4 regions of the Alteromonas alvinellae genome follow, and region 1 is predicted to be linked to each of the others. Evidence: predicted binding sites of a transcription regulator. Region 1 holds the regulator's gene; each other region holds the start of a gene.
The links. The regulator LexA, encoded in region 1, represses DNA repair genes until DNA is damaged. The targets are predictions, from matches to a motif close to TACTGTATNNNNATACAGTA.

Region 1 (3,208 bases):
TGTGAGCCTGTTACTAGCACAGTCATGTCAGGCTCAGATGTGTCTTCCATCGCAATCAGCGTATTCGCTGCAGGCACAGCCATAAAAATAAGAATAAGAAAGGGGATAACGGTCCAAGCAATTTCAACTTTCACGTTCTCATGAAAATTTGCTGGCTTCGCGCCACGGGACTTTCTGTGCAGATACATCGAGGCAAACATAACCCCAAACACTACAACAGCAATGCCAACGCATATAAAAAACATCAGCATGTGGAGGTCGTAAACCTGGCCACTGATGTCAGTGGCACCGCGTCTTAAGTTTAGTGAAGAAGCCTCTTCACTGACTTCTTGGGCAAGAAGCAAAGGGGAAAGAAGCAAAAACGGTATTGTTGAACACCATTTTGCGAAAACGGTCGTTAGTTGTTTCACTCAGCACCTCCGTAATAGCAAGACCAAAAACGCTGATTATTTTGCGCGATGCCCTACCAAATGGTTTGCGAACGATTGACCCATTACCTCAACTTGTAAAACAAATTAAGAGTCATTGTTATTATTTTGTTAATCTTTGTCTAAGAATTGCGCAATAATGCCGTGCCGTCTAGTCTTTTCTGTTAAAAATTTAACGAAGTGTTCAATTTTTAATCATTTTATTTGGCAGCCTTACGTTACATATTGGATGGAAAAAGAAATGAGCATGTAGTAGCCGAGGATAAAATCAAACGCACATTTTGAACAACACAAAGGTTTTATCAGCAATCATTTGATCATAAAATCAACAACTAATAGGTTGCTAATATTTATTTTCAAACAGACTTTAAAATAATGAATGCATATTCATTAGTTCATTCACAGGCAAAATACGCTTAATACGTTTTCTGACAGTCATGTTTGGGTTCGTTTTTTAAAAGCGTGCTTAGTCACCCTAACTCCAGAAAACTGGTAGAAATAAAGCAATAAAAGGCATAAAAAAAGCGGCTAGTGCGCCGCTTTTCATTGAAGGTGTTAAAACCTTACATCCAATCCGCGTTTCTTATAACGCCCACTGCGATCCCCTCAATAGCAAAAGGTTCGTTGGCTAGGTCTACTCGAATAGGTGCGAATTCTTCGTTTTCGGCATGAAGTAATACTTCACGACCACGTTTCTCTAAACGCTTTACCGTAACGTCTTCGTCTACACGTGCCACAACAACCTGGCCATTGTGAACATCGGTGGTGCGATGCACAGCAAGGAGATCACCATCTAAAATACCTATGTCCTTCATGCTCATGCCGTTAACACGCAGTAAAAAGTCTGCTTGAGGTTGAAACAGTGCAGGGTCTACCTTGTAGTGTGATTCTACGTGCTCTTGCGCCAAAATTGGCTCACCCGCCGCCACACGCCCGATGAGAGGTAGGCCTTCTTCTTCAGGTACGTCATTTTCGAGGGGAATATTGAGTTTGATACCCCGAGAGGTACCCGGCAGAATTTCTATCACGCCTTTACGCGCCAAGGCTTTCAAATGTTCTTCTGCAGCGTTGGCAGAACGAAAACCAAGTTGACGAGCGATTTCCGCACGCGTAGGCGGCATCCCCGTTTCTTGCATGGTAGTTTTGATAAGTTCTAAAACTTCTGTTTGTCGAGCTGTGAGTGGGCGCATAAAAGACCTGTCTGTTCATACAGTTCCTGTAAGTATATACACCTAAAACTAAATAACAAGCACTTGCCGCGTCTTTTGCCATAAGCAATAGACAGCGACAAGTGTATTACCTTTATTTCACAAGAAGGGCCATGTTCGGATTACCTATTTGAAGCTCTACTTCACCGGCATTGTTCTTTCGGGTACGCATACCATCGACATGATTAATGCCAATGGAAGGGCTACGCCAAATGACATGTCCTTTGTTATCTATTTCAGTGACTCGGTAAGCAACGTTGTCATAATATCCATACGATGAGTCATATTCTTCAGCTTGGTAAATGCCAAGTATTGATTGATTAGACGATGTCGTTGGAATAACGGCTATATTCTGAAGATTGAATGTAGGCGTTATGGCCTCTTTAAGTACCAAGGCGTCATTTGTTACGTCATAAATATTTATTCTATTGTAGTTTCTATCTAAGCATGCGAACTCAGAGGCGTCGTCACCATCAGCATTAATTCTTATCAATTGACTACAAGAAACATCTAGTGCATTTAGTCCGACAAACTCGCCATCTTGCATTGTATAGAGCTTTAATGATTCATAGCCACTAACAGCAAAGAAGTGTTCGCCATTATTGGTGAGCTCAGCGACAGTATCAATTGAAAACTCATTAATGACAGCGTCGATGAGAACTTGGTTCTCAATATCGAATGCTTTAAGTCGATTGTTTTCAACAATGACCGCATCAACAAAATTATCGTCATTAACGTCTATTGCTTCGATGAGTGAGATTTGGCTGTTTTGATTTTGGCTCAGTGACCACTGAATTGAGTTATCTGACAACTTAACTACGTTGAATGATGTATTGCTATTCAAAGCTCCTGTGAATAATTCACCCACGCCATCATTGTTATAGTCAGTAACAACGGGTCTGCTATAGTCAAAAACATCGTCGCCAAGTTCGTCGCTGATGGTAAGTTCATTCTTCGTGTTAACTGACAGCACCTGAATTGATGTGTAGTAGTTAGTTGTCTCACTAACAAAGACTGCTCTTTCATCATTATCACCAAAAGGGGCCCAGCCGGCAGCAAAGTAATTAGAAGAGTGTGCTTCAGTTTGTATATCTGATAAGACGTAGTCGCCCTCAGCATCTTGCTGTGCAACCTGAATTTCGCTGTCGCCGGTCCAGATTATTTCGTTTCGGCTATCGTTATTCAGGTCGCCGATTAAAAGCGACATACCGCTATACGTATTATGAATAACGCTCCATTGTTCCGAAATTTGACCACCTTCAAGCGTGAAAGCTTTCACCTCTCCCCACTGGCACTCAGAAATTACAAACATTCCCTTATTTGTATGGTCATCTTTGCTATAGCTCAAATCGCAGATATCGTTATGCTCAGCTGTCGCCAAATTACTTTTCGATACCGCTGAATAGACTGAAATATTCTCCCAACGGTCGGCACCAATGATTTCATCGACACCGTCGTTGTTCATATCACCGACAGCGACGTAAGCGTCGCTAAACCCATTGCCAAAAAGCCATTGATTAGCGCCGCTATTAATATCGAAGACGTAACCATTGTTAGTCACCAACTCGATAG
Region 2 (3,208 bases), on a different contig from region 1:
GACTTTCTGATAAAACCCTTTTCACAAGTACAACTAAAATCTCGCATTATTCGGGCCTGGCAGAAAAGACAATTCCTTCAGCATGTATTCAATTTAATTGAGCAAGGTGAAATTAATAGCGCGATAGACCAAATTGAAACGCTTTTAGAAAACCCTCGTCATTACAAAGGGCACTGCGAGCAGCTTTTAGTGGAACTTTATTGGAGAATATCACAGCCTGAAAAAGCACTTGATGTTCTACGTGATTACATAGACAGTAAACCAGTTTTATGGGCGCAAGTTGCCATTGGAAGGTCTTATCTTCTTCTTAATGAATATGAAAAAGCGATATCGGTTGCCAAGAAAATACTGAAGCGCAACAGGTTCAATGCCGACGCTCATGACATGCTTGCACAGGCACATCAGGCTTTGGAAGCTGGTGAAAAGGCATTGGAAGCGATAAAAGAGGCTATAAAGCTTTCTCCCTTTTCATTACCTCGACATTTTAAAGCCTGCGAAATTGGTCGTCAGAATGACGATTTGATATTAGCCGCAACATCCAGCCAGGCTATTTGGGACTTGTCTAAACGCACGGTGAATAAGAAAAGCTTACACTGGTGCGGCATTATTCGTAGTTTACTCGATGTTGCTGAGTTTGCTGAAGATAAAAAGCAGCGCAATAAGTATCAACAAGAAGCCTTGCTTACTCTTCAGAGAGGTAAGTTTGATGAACATTTACAAAAAGTAGACAGAGAGTTTGACGTTGATATTTTTGGCAATATTGTAAATGCCAGAATAAGTGCGATAGACGGAAAATTAATCGATGCTAAACGTCACTTAAATACTTCTCAAACACTACTAGACGATAAATATACCGAGGTTCCCACTGCTTTTATTCCGGATAGCATTAACGTCATGTACAAACTGGGAGAATATGACGACGCGCTGCAACTTGACTCTATTCTGTCATCGAGAGGTGACGAACTCGACCAAAATAGCGTGACCATGCTTGAGACACAGGCTAAAAACGCACAGAAAAATATTGCGAGTTACCAACAGTTTAACCGCGAAGGTATTCAACACTATCAACAGCAAGACTACGAACGAGCAAAAGCCTCGTTTGCCCTTGCTCAGGGTTTCGCCCCCGTTAATACAGGCGTTGCACTGAATTTGCTTCAATGCCTTCTTCAGATAGCCATACAAGAAGATAAGGCAGAAATGAAATTAATAAACGAATGTAAACGTTTATTTAAGCTTATTGATGACATGACACTCAAAGCACCGTACAAAGAAAAGTACGAGAACATTCGAGATGAACTTTCTAAGTATATTGGCTTTTGATAGCCAATGACATATCACTTTTTTATAAAGCAAACCTACCTTTTCTATCTCTAGCAACGTGTTGCCTTCTGCCCATTCATCTTTGTAGTAAGCCGCCAAGGCTAACATTAAATCTTAATTCCCTATTAGCGTTGCCAATTGTACTGTATATATATACATGCTATAAAATAATGCGACTTAGCCAGTGCCAAAAAAGTTCGTATCGATGATTTGGTGAAAAATACTAGCTTGTTTGCTGTGAGTAATTAAAGGAAGTATACATCGGAGATGCATGACAGACTGATACAAAAACTAGAAATTCTTTCCGATGCTGCCAAGTACGACGCGTCCTGTGCGAGCGGTTCCGCCGGTAAACGACAAGCGGGGAAAACCGAAAAAGTAGGCATAGGCTCGCTCACTGGTGGCTCGGGTATATGCCACAGTTTTACGCCTGATGGTAGGTGTGTTTCGCTGCTTAAGATTCTTATGACAAACTACTGTATTTATGATTGTCATTATTGCATTAATAGGGTTTCAAGCAATGTTCAACGAGCGCGTTTTACGGTTAAAGAAACGGTAGAATTAACCCTTAACTTTTACAAGCGCAATTACATTGAGGGTTTGTTTTTAAGCTCTGGGATTGTGGGATCTCCCGATATCACTATGGAAAGCATGGTACGTATTGCGAAATCGCTGCGTATTGACCACGGATTTAAAGGATATATTCACCTTAAAACTATCCCGAATGCGTCGCCAGAATTACAAGCAGAAGCAGGCCTTTATGCAGACAGGCTTAGTATTAATGTGGAAATGCCCACGCAGTCTTCGCTAAATAAGTACGCACCAGAGAAAGATCTTAATGATATTCACAGGTCGATGAATACGCTAAAAGAAAAAATTGCAGAGCATAAAATAGACAAGACGTTTTCGGGTAAACGCCCTCCCCGTTTCGCGCCAGGGGGACAGTCTACGCAAATGATTATAGGTGCCGATGGGTCGAACGATAAAACCATTTTAGGTACAAGCGTAAAGCTCTATAGCGAGCAAAAGCTACGTCGTGTTTATTACTCGGCATTTTCCCCTATTCCTGATGCTTCGGAAGTTTTGCCATTAAAACCGGCGCCATTGGTACGGGAACACCGCCTATATCAAGCGGATTGGCTTTTGCGCTTTTATGGCTTTGGCTTAGATGAAATCTTAGAAGATGACATGTTAGATATGGACTACGACCCTAAACTTTCATGGGCACTTCGCAATCGTCACGTGTTTCCGATAGATTTAAATAAAGCTGACAAACAGATGCTGCTACGCGTTCCTGGTCTTGGCGCCCGAACGGTACAAAAGATTCTATCTATAAGGCGTAATACTAAGCTCAACTGGATCGACCTTACCAAAATGCGTCTACCCCTTAAAAAGTTGAAGCCTTTCATCAGCGTGGGAGATTACTTCCCTGATATCCATTTACTCGACAGTAATAATTTTGAGCTTCAGTTTAAACAGCCTAAACAGTTTGAGTTATTTGGCGCTTGAGTATGCGGATAACGCAGATATGTTCAGCCTCAGACTAAAAGGTCGCTCTACATGAAGACCATTATCATTACTTCAGTACCTGGCTTTGATGAATGGCGCGAAGCCTCGCGTCGATGTATTGCTGAGCGTATTCGCCCTGAACATCTCATCTGGCAGAACGCGCATTCAGTTCAAAACGAACTGTTTAGTAGCGATGCTGAGCCATGCCAAAGCAAAATTCCCCGAAAAATGCCGCAAAGTAAACTTAGCATTCCTAAATCTACATTAATGCTTTTAAAGTACGCCCTATGCCATAACGATGAAAATCGATTTGCCTTGTGTTACCGGGTGTTATGGCGTGTAGTTTATGAAAATAAGCAGCTCATTCAAATCAAAACTG
Region 3 (3,208 bases), on a different contig from region 1:
TGCCCGTATCGACTTCATCGAAAATCATAGTAGGGGTAGCGTGATGGCCGCTCGCGATTACCTGAATAGCCAGTCCTATACGAGAAAGTTCACCACCTGATACGACTTTTTCTAATTTGTCTGCATCTTGACCAGGGTTGGTAGACACTTTAAATTCTACGGTATCTAGACCTGTGCTCACCGGCTTCTTAAGTTCGTCGTATTGAATCTGAATATCCACTTTTGCGTGGGGCATATTCATTTGGCGAATTTGCACTTCAATATCTTCGCTTAGCTTACCAGCAGCACGTTGCCTGCTCTCAGAAAGCGCTTTGGTCGCGGTTAAATACGTTGCTCGTGCTTCTTCTACTTCGCCTTCAAGCGTACCTAACAGTGTTTCCTGTTCCGATAAAGCATTGAATTCGGCGGCTAGCTCTTGATGATGCTGATAAAGTCCTTCTGGCATTACAGTATGTTTACGGGCAAGTTCCATCGCCTTCGCATAGCGCGCCTCAACTTGCTGTAAGCGAAGTGGATCGATCTCTAAGTGATCGCAGTAGCTACGTAGCTCTCCTGCCGCTTCTTCTACTTGAATTGCTGCATCATTAAGCATGGCAATGATTGGCGTTAAACTAGCGTCGTGCGCTTCTAACTCACCTAAACGTTCAATACTGCTTTGTATAACCGACAGTGCATTGCCTTCATCGCTTTCATATAAATTGTATACGCTGGTCTGGGCTTGCTCTAAAAGGCTTTGCCCGTTACTAAGGCGTTTGTGCTCTATTTCTAACTCTTCAAATTCACCCTCTTCAATGGCGAATTCATCAAGTTCTTGAACCTGATAAGTTAACAGCTGAATTCTGTCTTCGCGCTGCTGGGCTTGTTCTTGAAGCGCCTTTAACGTGCGCTGCTTATCACGCCAAAGAGAGTAGGTTTCTCTAACTTGCGCTAACATGTCGTCGTGCTTAGCGTAACCATCGACTAATTCCCTTTGATGGTCTTCTTTCAGCAACTGTAGGTGAGTATTTTGACCGTGAATGGCCAACAAAAACTGGCCTAAGCCTTTTAACTGCTGAAGTGAAGCGGGAATACCGTTGATAAACGCTTTTGAACGGCCTTCCTTCGAAATAACTCTGCGAATAAAGCAGCTATTCTCATCTTCATCTGAGGTGAGCTCATGTTCATCGAGGAAGGCTTTAGCTAATACATTGCCGTTTAAAGAAAAGTGAGCAATGATCTCAGCTTTTGCACTACCTTTTCGCACCGCATTTGCGTCGGCACGCTCGCCTAAGCACAAGCTTAAAGCGTCAATAGCGATGGATTTACCTGCACCGGTTTCACCGGTTATAGCAGTCAACCCGTTTTCCAGTTGAACTGATAATTGTTTTACAACAGCAAAATTAGAAATAGAAAGATGCGCTAACATAACCACACTCGAATAAGTTGAACATGATGATATATACAGTAACTGATAATATATACAGTATTTTTATTGTGTAAAGTTAAGTTGCAAAAAATTTATTTAAAAACAACCGGTGTCGATAATAATATTTGTAAAATCAATTATATAGGTTCGATCTTTTAAAGATGGGTTATGAATAACCGATAATTCGGGTTCGCCGAGAAGGGATAACTTAAAAAGGAGAGCCGAAGCTCTCCTTAACATTACAACTTTAATCTATTGCAGATAGTTCGGATAACAATCTGCAAACACATTAGTTGTTTACTATTGCTGTAGTTCACCGCTGCCAGACTCAATGTGCGCGCGCACAAACCACTGGAACTGTTCTAAATCTGCAAGTTGGCCGGTGATCATATCTTCCGATACTGGGTCAATTTCACCTAAAAGCTCTAACGCTTTTCTATGGTCACCATTTACACCGTCGTATACGGCATCCAGCGCCTTAAGGTGGTCAAGTACTAAACCTTTACCCAATTCATAATCGTTCCAGCTGCGACCTTCAACAATGGCTTTTGGTGTACCTTTCGGTACGCCACCTAATGTAGCAATTCGCTCTGCAATTGTGTCGGTCATTTCGCGTACCGCATCTACCTGCGGATCCAACATCTCATGCACACCGATAAAGTTTGGTCCTACTACATTCCAATGAATGTGCTTCAACGTTAACTGTAAATCTAATAGTGCAACCAATCGCTGATCCAATACCTTGATTGTTTTGGCAGCAGCATCGTTATCCATTCCAGGGGCTGTAAATTTGATATTGGTGTTACTCATGATATCTCCTATTGAATGCAAATAAGTCAGCGGGATGCGAAACATCATTTAGGCCAAATAACAAAGACCTTGTGCTGACGACTTGAAGTAATAGGTGCAACAGGTATGCCGAAAACTTATATTTCTATAAGTCTTGGTTTTCGTTGAGGAAATTAGAGAAGATTAAAAAATCTTTATTTTTCAAGCCTGTAGCAATCAAGAAAATGCTACAGGCTTATGTAATAAATGCACATGGAATCAACTAAATGGAGCAGGGAGGCTAGTAAAGCTTACTACCCCAACCTAACTTTTTACGAAGTACATTGAAGTAGCTGTAGCCCTTAGGGTGAACAAGATGGAGTTTGTCTACGCTTTTGTTTATTCGAATTTCATCGCCAGGTAGCACCGGCAGAACAATATGGCTATCGCAACTCACTTGTAGCGAGTCACTATTAACCTTTGATACTTTCATCGATACCTGACTGTCAGCATCAACAACGATTGGACGGCTGCTAAGTGTGTGAGGAAACATGGGTACCAACGTAAGTGCATCTAGCTTGGGCATAATAATAGGGCCGCCCGCTGATAAAGAGTAAGCCGTTGAACCTGTAGGTGTGGCTACTATTAATCCGTCGCTGCGCTGACTGAATACAAATTGCTCATCGATGTAAATTTCAAATTCCATCATATGGGCAACTTTTCCGTGGTGAAGTACCACTTCGTTTACAGCAGAGTTGTTACTTTTAAGCTTTTCGTGTCGATAAACTTCTACTTCAAGTAAGAAGCGCTCTTCTACTACGCATTCACCGTTAAAGATAAGGTCAAGTTGTTGAACAATATCATCGGGGTGGATATCAGTTAAAAAGCCGAGATTTCCGCGGTTTACACCGACAACGTGAATGTCAAAGCGAGCGAGCACACGTGCTGCACCAAGCATGCTGCCGTCACCGCCTACCACAACGGCAAGGTCAGCCTCTTTGCCAATAGTGACAAGGTTACAGCTTTTGAAGTTTT
Region 4 (3,208 bases), on a different contig from region 1:
CGCCCTACGGTGTAGCGCCTGTACCAGACGCTATCGCGCCCAAATATACAACAGGCCGTTACATCCATCCTAGCCGCGACGATCAGCCTGGATATTACTGGGTAAACACTTATGCCCTTGATAAGCGCCCTTTGTATGCATTGCCTGCACTGACCTTGCACGAAGCAGTGCCTGGTCACCACCTTCAAATATCGTTGGCAGCAGAGCTTGAAGACTTACCTATGGTGCGCCGTAACACCTATATTTCAGCCTTTGGTGAAGGCTGGGGTCTGTACTCTGAGTTTTTAGGTATTGAAGCAGGTATTTATGAAACGCCGTACGACAACTTCGGTCGTTTAAGCTACGAAATGTGGCGAGCATGTCGTTTGGTTGTGGATACCGGTATGCACACGATGGGCTGGAGCCGTCAACAAGCGGTTGATTATATGATGGAAAATACCGCGCTTTCAGAGCACAACGTAAATACTGAAATAGACCGCTATATCTCTTGGCCAGCGCAAGCCTTGTCTTACAAGATTGGGGAAATCAAAATTAAAGGCCTTCGCAAGAAAGCAGAGAAAGCATTAGGAGAGCGTTTTGACGTGCGCAAATTCCACCGTGCCGTGTTAGAAAACGGCTCAGTTCCACTGTTTATCTTGGAGCAAAACATCAACACCTTTATAGATGAACAAAAGGCACAATAATCATGATCGTTGCATTTGGTGTTATTGGATTACTTATCCTGTTTTTAATTTACTTTGTGCTGCGAGCGCAGAACCTACAGAAAGAACTGGCGCTGTTGCGCCACTCAAATAAGCAGACCAGTAATAAGGTTACATATGCTTACCGCAACCTTGTTCTTGTTACAGATGCGTTGGAAAAAAACCTTACTGCTCGTATTGAAAGTGCCTATAAAAGTCGCCTTATCGACCAAACTCAATACAATGCGCTACACCCACTTATGCGCAACTTTTCAGCTATTGTCATGACCTGTTGTGAAAAAGGCATGTCATTTGAGGAATCGCTGAATAAAGTGTTGCTTAATGAAGAAGTGACGCTTGAGGAAATTCGTGAAGTGGTGAAGGCTCTACCTGGCAACGTTCGCATGGTGTGGGCAAAAAATACCGCAGATGGATTTATTGCTTTTTGCCAAACCGTAACAGCAACAGTAAGCGGCACGACAGCAAAGGCTCAAAAAGAACCATCATCTGAAGAGTAACATTTTACTCTGTGTCTCTCGTTAGCGCTGATGCAACGCCAACTGTACAACAGGGTCGCCCGCTTTGCTATGTAGTAAGGTCAGCGACCCTAGCCATGTTCCTACACTTTTAAAAGTTTAATCTTTTTACCTTTCCAAACTTATCAGTAAGTTAGCGCTTAAAACAACAAGCCAAAAACCTTTTGTCTTGAAAAGGGTTATTGCTGCACTATAATACTGTATAAAAATACAGTTTATTTTGAGTGCCATGAATAAATCGTTATCCGTGCTTAATAACCACCCGCATATTTGGCGAGCCAGAGATCAGAGACAAAGTGAAACCAAGTTTTCGCTGGGTTTTCCGCGTCTGGATAAAGCACTTAACGGTGGCGTTGCATCTACAGGTCTTGTCCGTATCTCTTCGTTAACCGGCATGGGTGAACTTTCACTCTTTAAACAGGTTATATGCCAACACCGTACGCATAAGCTGGTGGTATTTATTAACCCTCCCGGGATACTACAGTCGCCGTGGTTAGAAAACTTGGGGCTTAAAGCGCAACAAGTTCTGGTAGTAAAACCAGGTTCTGAACAAGAGTCGCTGTGGGCAGCAGAGCAATGTTTAAAAAGTACGGCTTGCCACTGCGTAGTGCTGTGGAGTAATGCTGTAAATCAAAAAGAAGCACGACGCCTACAGGTAGCAGCAACGCATAATGATGCGCTGTGCTTACTGTATACTCCACCGCAACAGCAGGCATCTCAGTTAGGTTATCCGAAGGCCAACTTAAGTGATTCACAAGCCACTCCTTCGAATCAAAGCGACAGTGCATTACCCATTACGTTGGATATCGCGCTAAAGGGTAAACCCCACGCTTTGGCAGTGAACATACGCAAGCAGCGTCATGGGTGGCCAGAAGATAACATTGTTATTTCCCACCGGTGGACACCCGACAATCAGGCCATTAAATGGGCCATGGCACACAACACGCTTTCCGATCAGGCATTACACTCTGTGAGCTAATGATGCTGTGGGCTTATATTTACTGCTATCAACTAACTTTAGACAGCCATATTAACGCTGCTAAAACTAATCATGCCCACCGGCAAACGCTTAAAAGTGATCGTAGAAACACCCCTAGAAGCGAAGCTAATGGAATTTCTTCGTCATTACCGTCGAATACACCTGTTGCTGTGTACTGTAGTAAAACAAACAAAATTACCCAGTGTAATGATATTGCGAAAAAAGAAGGCATTGAAATTGGGCATGGGCTAGCTCAAGCGGCGGCGCTATGCCCTTACGTGCATATTCTGCCACTCAGTGAAGAAGCCGAAAAGCATATGCTGACGCAGTTAGCCCATCGGCTTTATCCACTGGCTTCTGACATCGTATTAGACAACCATATTCACTCAAATAGTATAAGCGGTCTGGCAGTAAGGCTAGATAACCTAACTCATTACTATGGCGGTCATACGCCACTGTGGAAAACTTTAACTCAAGCTCTGGCAGAAGCAGATATTCGCTATCATTTTGCTAGCGCATGGACAATTGAGGCCGCAAAAGTATTAGCGCTTCATAAACTTAATACCTACTTACATACGCCCGATGATATAAAAAAAGCCCTAAGTGCATGCCCGCTTTCTATCACGGCTCTATCACCCAAAGTCATTGACTCGTTGGCAAGAGTAGGCGTTTCCTGCGTACATCAACTACTGGCCATGCCGGTACAAGAGCTGGGGCGACGCTTCGACAATAACACCATTATGTATCTTACTGCGTTAAGGGGAGAAACCTTCCCGCGGGTTACATTATTTAGGCCTTTGGAGCATTTCGATAACTTTATCCTATTGCCTTTTGATATTGAAAACACGCAGCATCTAACCCCTTTTGTCACCCAGCAGTTTGAGCATTTGTCTCACTATTTACGGGCCAGAAACCTATATACATCAAGCATCAGCGTTCATATTCATTTCAGAGAAGCACCTGTAATGGATATTAATATTCACTCTGCATTGCCTCAGTCTTCGGTGAAGAGT

Region 2: the regulator LexA is predicted to act here: its motif matches at 1,462-1,481, upstream of ACX5KA_RS13805 (putative DNA modification/repair radical SAM protein).
Region 3: the regulator LexA is predicted to act here: its motif matches at 1,446-1,465, upstream of recN (DNA repair protein RecN).
Region 4: the regulator LexA is predicted to act here: its motif matches at 1,413-1,432, upstream of ACX5KA_RS04320 (recombinase RecA).

Annotation. Positions count from the first base shown of each region.
Region 1 covers NZ_CACSIH010000113.1:86,644-89,851, reverse strand. Annotated here, with positions in the region: gene coxB (cytochrome c oxidase subunit II) at 1-410, opposite strand, end outside; gene lexA (transcriptional repressor LexA) at 992-1,618, opposite strand; gene ACX5KA_RS08010 (hypothetical protein) at 1,731-3,208, opposite strand, start outside.
Region 2 covers NZ_CACSIH010000187.1:29,026-32,233, reverse strand. Annotated here, with positions in the region: gene ACX5KA_RS13810 (response regulator) at 1-1,320, shown strand, start outside; gene ACX5KA_RS13805 (putative DNA modification/repair radical SAM protein) at 1,588-2,829, shown strand; gene ACX5KA_RS13800 (TIGR03915 family putative DNA repair protein) at 2,881-3,208, shown strand, end outside.
Region 3 covers NZ_CACSIH010000258.1:33,224-36,431, forward strand. Annotated here, with positions in the region: gene recN (DNA repair protein RecN) at 1-1,405, opposite strand, end outside; gene dps (DNA starvation/stationary phase protection protein Dps) at 1,706-2,215, opposite strand; gene nadK (NAD(+) kinase) at 2,475-3,208, opposite strand, start outside.
Region 4 covers NZ_CACSIH010000063.1:4,254-7,461, reverse strand. Annotated here, with positions in the region: gene ACX5KA_RS04330 (DUF885 domain-containing protein) at 1-683, shown strand, start outside; gene ACX5KA_RS04325 (hypothetical protein) at 686-1,198, shown strand; gene ACX5KA_RS04320 (recombinase RecA) at 1,446-2,195, shown strand; gene ACX5KA_RS04315 (Y-family DNA polymerase) at 2,195-3,208, shown strand, end outside.